DNA from 3 places in the uncultured Haliea sp. genome. Region 3 is predicted to be linked to each of the others. Evidence: predicted binding sites of a transcription regulator. Region 3 holds the regulator's gene; each other region holds the start of a gene.
What was found. Region 3 encodes LexA, which represses DNA repair genes until DNA is damaged. Its sites were predicted from a motif close to ACTGTNTNTANANACAGT; they were not measured.
Positions count from the first base shown of each region.

Region 1: a site for LexA is predicted at 992-1,009, ahead of imuA (translesion DNA synthesis-associated protein ImuA). Genes of this name have one in related genera too.
Region 2: a site for LexA is predicted at 916-933, ahead of AACZ17_RS13340 (DUF3127 domain-containing protein). Genes of this name have one in related genera too.

Region 1 is NZ_CAXBAE010000006.1:25,941-28,203, reverse strand. Features, by position in the region: gene AACZ17_RS08785 (OsmC family protein) at 1-132, opposite strand, end outside; gene imuA (translesion DNA synthesis-associated protein ImuA) at 237-965, opposite strand; gene AACZ17_RS08775 (AraC family transcriptional regulator) at 1,104-2,117, opposite strand; gene AACZ17_RS08770 (alkane 1-monooxygenase) at 2,223-2,263, shown strand, end outside.
Region 2 is NZ_CAXBAE010000011.1:114,281-116,543, reverse strand. Features, by position in the region: gene AACZ17_RS13345 (class I adenylate-forming enzyme family protein) at 1-830, shown strand, start outside; gene AACZ17_RS13340 (DUF3127 domain-containing protein) at 1,020-1,382, shown strand; gene AACZ17_RS13335 (cytochrome P450) at 1,427-2,263, shown strand, end outside.
Region 3 is NZ_CAXBAE010000002.1:242,314-244,576, forward strand. Features, by position in the region: gene topA (type I DNA topoisomerase) at 1-48, shown strand, start outside; gene AACZ17_RS03635 (DUF6586 family protein) at 45-509, shown strand; gene AACZ17_RS03640 (hypothetical protein) at 579-821, shown strand; gene lexA (transcriptional repressor LexA) at 841-1,437, opposite strand; gene AACZ17_RS03650 (DUF6763 family protein) at 1,509-1,820, opposite strand; gene AACZ17_RS03655 (mechanosensitive ion channel family protein) at 2,087-2,263, shown strand, end outside.

The sequences.
Region 1 (2,263 bases), on a different contig from region 3:
GTTGCCACCCGGCCCACCAAACTCCTTGGGTGGCGCGGTGTCCAGCGCCGGGATGTCTTCGCCGGACAGTGTGACGCTGCCTTCAGCTGTGGCCGTAGCGGCAACCCGGTAGTGGTGAGGGAATTCCTGCATGCGCGTTCTCCGTGACAAGGCTGTACCAAGATGACCTCCCAAGGGCAGTTCATCCGCAGGACCCTATGCTAGCGGTCAGCCAGTCGGGAAACAATTGACCTGCCTCAACCGGCACTCATTGCGCTGCTGCCCGCCACGGTGGCCGGCCAGGCCGGCAATTCCCACAGCTGTGGCTGGTGCGGCAGTTCGTCGCTGGGTGACAGGTTCACATCCACCTGCTGCTGGCCGCCGCGCTGCTTGAGGATATGCACCTTGCGGTATTCGCGCATTTGCAGGCGCAGACCCACGGGCGAGCTTTCCGCAGCGGCCTGCTGTGAACGAAACAGTACACACAGGGTGTCGCTGTCCGCTGCGGCCAGCTGCAGTTTGCGCAGCTCGCTGTAGCGGTACTGGCTGTTGCCCAGCCAGCTGAAAACTGCGCTGCAGGTGCTGCTGCGCAAGGCCTGCTCAATGCTCCAGAGCAGATCCTCGCGGCTGCGGGGATGCACCAGCAGCACCTGCTGTGTGTCAATACCGCGAGCGGCCAGCAGGGGCGCATAGGGCGTCCAGGGGGGGGCGATAAACGCCTGCCAGCGCCCCTGCGCGCTGAGCCGCTCCATGGCGGGCAGGAACAGGCCCATGGCGCCCATGCCGGAGCTGTCGCTAAGCACTTCGACGGCAGTGGCTTCCGGCCACCCGCCCTGCAGCAGTGCAGCATCCAGCGCCCGGTAGCCTGTTTCCAGGCCACCGCTGTGGGCATCGCTGTTGGCGGAGTGTGGTAGCCCGCCGAAGTGGCCGCTGCGTCCGCGCCAGGTATCGCGGCGGAGAATAATCTGTTTCAGTGCTTCGTTCATGATGGCTTGCCTCCGAAGATTTTCATACTGTATGCATGTACAGTAGTTGCCCTCCGAAGGGAATGCAAGTGAATCTGCTGGCTGGTGACAGGGGGCAGCCTGAACCTGCCTGTCTGGGCGACAGGTCGACACGCTGTACTACTGTCTTCGCCAGACGGATGGCGACAGGCCAAACCAGCGGCGGAAGGCGCGGCCGAAATTGGCCTGTTCCCGGTAGCCCAGTATGTCTGCCACATCGGCCACACTGTAGCGCGCATCGCGCAACAGTTCTGCGGCGCAGTTCTGGCGCAGCTGTTCCAGAATGTCGCGATAGCTCGCCCCGTCCTGTTGCAGGTGGCGGATCAGGGTGCGTGGCGTGAGGTGCAGTTGGTCTGCCAGCTGCTCCAGTGTCGGCGGCGGGGCAGGCTGCAGGCGACTGGCCTCGAAGTGGCTGCGCAGCAGCATCTGTACGCGCTGTGACGCACCCATCTGGCTGGACCTGCCCGCCAGGGTATCCTGGCAGCGCGCGAGGTTACTGCGGTATACCGCTTCGTCGTACAGGGGCGAGGGCAGGGGCAACCAGGTGGCGGGCACCGACAACGAGGCGACGGGCGCAGCAAACTGCACCCGGGCCGCATAACAGGCCGCCAGCGCCTGTGGATCCCGTGGCGCTGCGCCGCTGAACGCCAGTATCACGTTGTCCCCCACCGGGTGACCGAGGATGGCGCTGAGCAATGACTCCAGCACTTTGAACACAATGGCCTCGATCCAGTGGGCAAACAGCGGGTCACCGGTTTCATCCTGCATCGTGAGCAGAAAGCGGTCTGCCTGTGTTGCGGTGGCCACTGTGACCGTGGTGATGCGCACGGCGGTGTAGCGCGCCATGACATCCAGCGCCGCACCCAGCGTCGGCGCGCTCAATGCGGCGAAGCCCAGTGGCCCGTGTGCCGCCATGCTGAACTGTTCGCCGAGTTCGGCAGGCCAAGCAGGTTGCGCCTGCTGGCGGGCGAAGTTGCGAAACAGGCGCGCCAGCAGGCGCCAGTCGATGTAGTCCTCACCTGCCAGCCGCGCTGCATTCAGGCCAGTGCCCTCCAGCAGCAGCGGCAGCGGGCAGCGGTCCGAGTGCAGCAGCAGGCGAGCGTAGGTGGCGGATACGTCCAGCGTGCGGGTCACAGGGCACCAGATGTCATTAAATGACTAATGATATGTCATTTAATGAAAGTCTGCCCGGGCCGCTCCCGTACTACACTGCGTGCAAATAACAGTAAGGATAGAGCAATGAGTGTCACCTACCGGCTGCAACACCCCGAGCAGGGGTT
Region 2 (2,263 bases), on a different contig from region 3:
GCGGCACAGCCATTCTGGATCAGCGCAGTGACTGGGTAGAGCCCTTTGTACGCAGCGGCGTTACGCGGGCAACACTGCTCCCGGACATGGCCTTGCGGCTGAGCGAGTGCGAGAGTCTGGCGCAGATGGCGATCCAAACGGGCGCCCGCCCGATTCTCTATATGAGCGGCGGTTTCGTATCAGCCAGGGTCGTTGGCACTTTGCGTGAGCACTTCGATGTGTTCAATTCCTACGGTTGCACGGAAGTGGGCCTCGGGGTTCTCTGGCATGACTACGCCCTGCCGGCGGATCTCAGCTGGATGGTCTCGACCGGGGCCCGGGTGGTCGAAGTGGAAAATGCATCGGGGCAGGTGTGTGCGGTCAACGAGGAGGGTCGATTGCGCATCAAGCTGACCGGGCTGGATGCCAGTGGCTACATGGATGACCCGGAGGCCACCCGCGCGGCGTTCCGCGAGGGCTATTTCTACCCGGGTGACCAGGCCATACAGCGCGAAGACGGCGCATTCCGCATTCTGGGCCGCACTGCCGATGTGGTGATCCTCGCCGGGCAGAAACTCGCGGTGGCGCCCATTGAGGCGAACCTGCAGAACGTTCTGCAGGTGAATTACGTGTGCCTGTTTGCAGGTGTCACGGCATCGGGTGAGCCGGAAGTGGTGATTGCCATGGAGGCGGCCGAGCTGCCCAGCCGCGACCGGCTGGACCACGTCGGGCAGGAGTTCTCCCAGTGGGGTGAGGTGCGCTTCGCACTGCTGGACACCTTTCCTCGCACCCAGTCCGGCACCAGCAAGATAGACCGCAAACGACTGAAATCGCTGCTTTTTCCAGCGTAACGCCAGTCGTCGGCAGCAGCAGCGGCCGGTGCCCTCGGCGATCAATTCGGCTCCCGCCCTACACATCCTGACCGCGCCCCACTAGACTGGGCATGTTTACATTCCGGTCCCCGCCCTCACTGCCCGAGCACGCCGTGGCAGGTGGCGTGGCGCCGGAGTGGCCCACCCGATACAAGGAGATCCACACGCGTGGCCTACGACCTCACCGGCAAGATCAAGCTCATCCAGGAACCCCAGACCTTCAACAGCGGCTTTACCAAGCGCGAAATGGTGGTGACGGTGGAGGACGGCAAATACCCCCAGGACATCAGCCTGGAGTTCGTGCAGGACAAGATCAGCCTGCTTGAGGGGCTGCAGCCCGGCCAGGAAGTCACGGTGACGTTTGACATCCGCGGTCGGGAGTACAACGGGCGGTATTTCAACAACCTGCAAGGGTGGAAAATCAGCGCCGCAGGTGCAGCAGCGTCAGCGCCGCCGCCCGCCACTGAGTCTGCCGGGTTTCCCCAGCAGGCGGGTGATCCCGGCTACAGCGATGACGACATTCCGTTCTGACCGGCGCATGATAGCGGGGTGCCGCCTCCGGGGAGAATAACAGTATGCGCACCGACACCCAGTCCGCCGTTGAGCGGGTTTATCCGGAGATCGATTTCGCGACTGACCCATTGCCGGACTTCCACCAGCGCATGGCTGCCCTGCGTGATGCCGGGCGTCGCGTGGTGCCCGTCAATTATCTCGGCGCAACGGCCTGGATCATCCTGCGCCACGAGGACGTGTCGGCACTGTACCGCAATGAGTCTGGTGTGCCCGCTGCGCCGGCCTATCGCCGGCACTCGGAACCCGCCCAGGGCAAAACCCTGTTGTGTATGGAAGGGGATGAACATCGGGTTAACCGATTGCTGGTTTCGGGCGCCTTTCACCCGGGCGCCATTCGCCGCCGTATAGACACCCTGCTGCGGCCGCTCGCGGATGAGTTGATCGACAGTCTTCGGGGTTGTTCCGGGGTGGATCTGGTGTCCGCCTACACCCACCGTTACCCGTTCAAGGTGATTACCGGCTTGCTCGGCATTCCGGTGGAAGATGAGCCCGAGCTGCACCAGTGGCTTGATGGTCTGTTCCAGTTCCCGTGGAACCCGTCACTAGCGCTGGAGGCCCGGGCGGCGATCACGGACTACCTGGCGCCGATTGTGCAGCAGCGCCGCGCGCAGCCGCGGGACGACCTGCTCTCCCTGCTGGCGGCCGCTGACGTGGAGGGCAAGCGCTTGTCGGATGAGGAGATTTTCTCCTTCGTGCGGCTGATTTTCCCCGCCGGAGCGGATACCACCTACCTGTCACTGGGAAGCCTGCTCTGGGCGGTGTTGCGGGATGAGGCCTTGCGCGCGAGCTTGTTGGCCGACCCCGCCCTGCATGCGGCCGCAGTGGATGAGGGTTTGCGG
Region 3 (2,263 bases):
AAGAAGAGCGCCGCGCCCAAGCGCAAGGCGGCGCGCAAGCGCACATGAGCAGTCTCCGGGGCCAGGCCAATCATGCGCTGTACCTCGGCCGGCTTCTGTTGCAGGCCTGGGAACAGGCGCGGCGCGCCGAAAATGTCCCCGCCAACACCTTGGCGCAGGCTTTTGGGCCAGCCGTGCGGGAGCACCTGCTGACGGCCTATGGCTGGTTCCTGCTCGATTTGCAGAAGCCCGCACAATTGCCGCCGCAGCCGCCTCACTGTGTTGCGGAACTGCCGCCGGCAGCGCCGGGCAAGGCGCAACCGGCAGAAGTGACGGAGTTTGCGCAACTTGAAACGCAGGGCTGGCTGTCCCGGCTGCTGCAGCAGCCCGCGGCGCAGCCGGCCAGGCGGACGGAGGGCAGCCTTGCGGTGAGCACCTCTGGCCAGCTGGACTGGGACACGCTGCAGGTCGCGGCAGACGAGCTTGAAGCCGCGTTTTCCCGCATGGGTGACCTGCTGGACGAATGCTAGCAAGTGCGCGTTGGCGGTCGCATCTGCCCCCTGTTACACTGGCATTTGATGCAAAAAGAGGAGCCTCTCGTGGCCACAGCCCTGTTGGAAATTGTTGATCTCGGCGAAGGTGAAATTGTCCTGCAACGCGCCGAAGACGATTCCGAGCCTCTGCTGCGCATCCAGTTTTCAGATGAGGCGCGTGATTACCTGATGGACAACGGCCTGGAAGTTGCGAAGGTGATGATCCAGGCTGGCATGCAGGCCGCTGCCAGCATCAATGAAAAAGAACGCCCCGAAAACGGTGAAGGCCGGGCGCGCACTGTTCACTGACCCGGCACAACGACGTTTGCTAGCGTCGCAGGATGCCGACACTCAACCCCTCGATCGCGAACGCCTGCGTGCGCAGGTCAACCTTGATCGGCGCATAGGCCGGGTTCTCGGCGTGCAACTCTACCAGGTGCCGGCTACCGCCTCGCTGAAAGCGTTTCACGGTCACTTCATCCTCGATGCGGGCGACAACAATGGCGCCATTGCGGGCTTCGCTGCTGCGGTGCACCGCCAGCAGGTCCCCGTCGAGGATGCCGACATCCTGCATGCTGTCGCCCGTGACCCGTAGCAGGTAGTCTGCCGCCGGCCGGAAGAAGTTGGCGGGAATGGCGCAGTAATCCTCGACATGTTCCTGCGCGAGCACCGGGTTGCCTGCCGCAACGCGCCCGATGATGGGAAGGCCGGGGTTCTCGGGCAAGCGGATACCACGAGAGGCGCCAGCAATGATTTCAATCGCACCCTTGCGCGCCAGCGCCTTCAGGTGTTCTTCGGCGGCATTGGCCGACTTGAATCCCAGCTCTTTGGCGATGTCGGCGCGAGTAGGGGGGTAGCCGGTCTGGTCGATATGCTGGCGGATAATGTCCAGCACCTGCTGCTGTCGCTGCGTGAGTTTGTCCATGACCCGTCCATCTGTGTATTTGTACAGTGGCTGGGATTATATACAGTAATACGCGGCAGCGACAAGCGGGCTCAACTATCCTCCACGCCGAGCATGGTGTCGGGTTCGATCGTCGACAGGGGGTTGCTCCACTCTTCGGGGTGGTAGGGCAGGTCGGGATCCAGGCCGTCTTCGTCATCCAGCTCGAAGGGGGTTCGCCAGTCCTCCGGTGCCGCCGCCCGCTGCAACTGCAGCATGCGCCAGACCTCGAGATCGTACTCGGTAACCTCGCCGTCCAGGAACTGTGTCTCCACGGTACGCGCGGCTTCGTCCAGGGCGACAACTTCGAACAGCTCTCCCGTTTCGATATCCCGGTACCAGCTGCCAACGGTGGGATTCAACATGACTGCGCTCCCTTCCAGAGTCCTCGGTGTCACCTGCAACATACCATGCCGACCTGCGCTGTCCATTATGTGCTGTCGATCTAAAAACACCTTTTTTCATAGCGTTTTTCCGGGGCACTGAATTTTCCGCGGCAGATCAGTCGCTTGCGGATGTCGCTCGGCACATGTCGAAAGGAGGATGGCGCTGTTATACTGAGTGGCTCTGACAAGTGCCTGGCAACAGAAGAAAATTGTCTAAACCCGGGAAATCAGGAGCCTGATGTAACGTGGAAGCCACAGAGCAAACGCTGTCCCGAATACTGGCGACCTACGGCCTCGACACACCGCTGGTAGCGATCGGCGGGCTACTCCTGCTCGCCATGCTCATCCACCTGCTGCTCGGTGTCCTGCTGCGCCGCCTGCACCGCGTGGCGGAGTCCAGCAGCAATCGCTGGGACGACGTG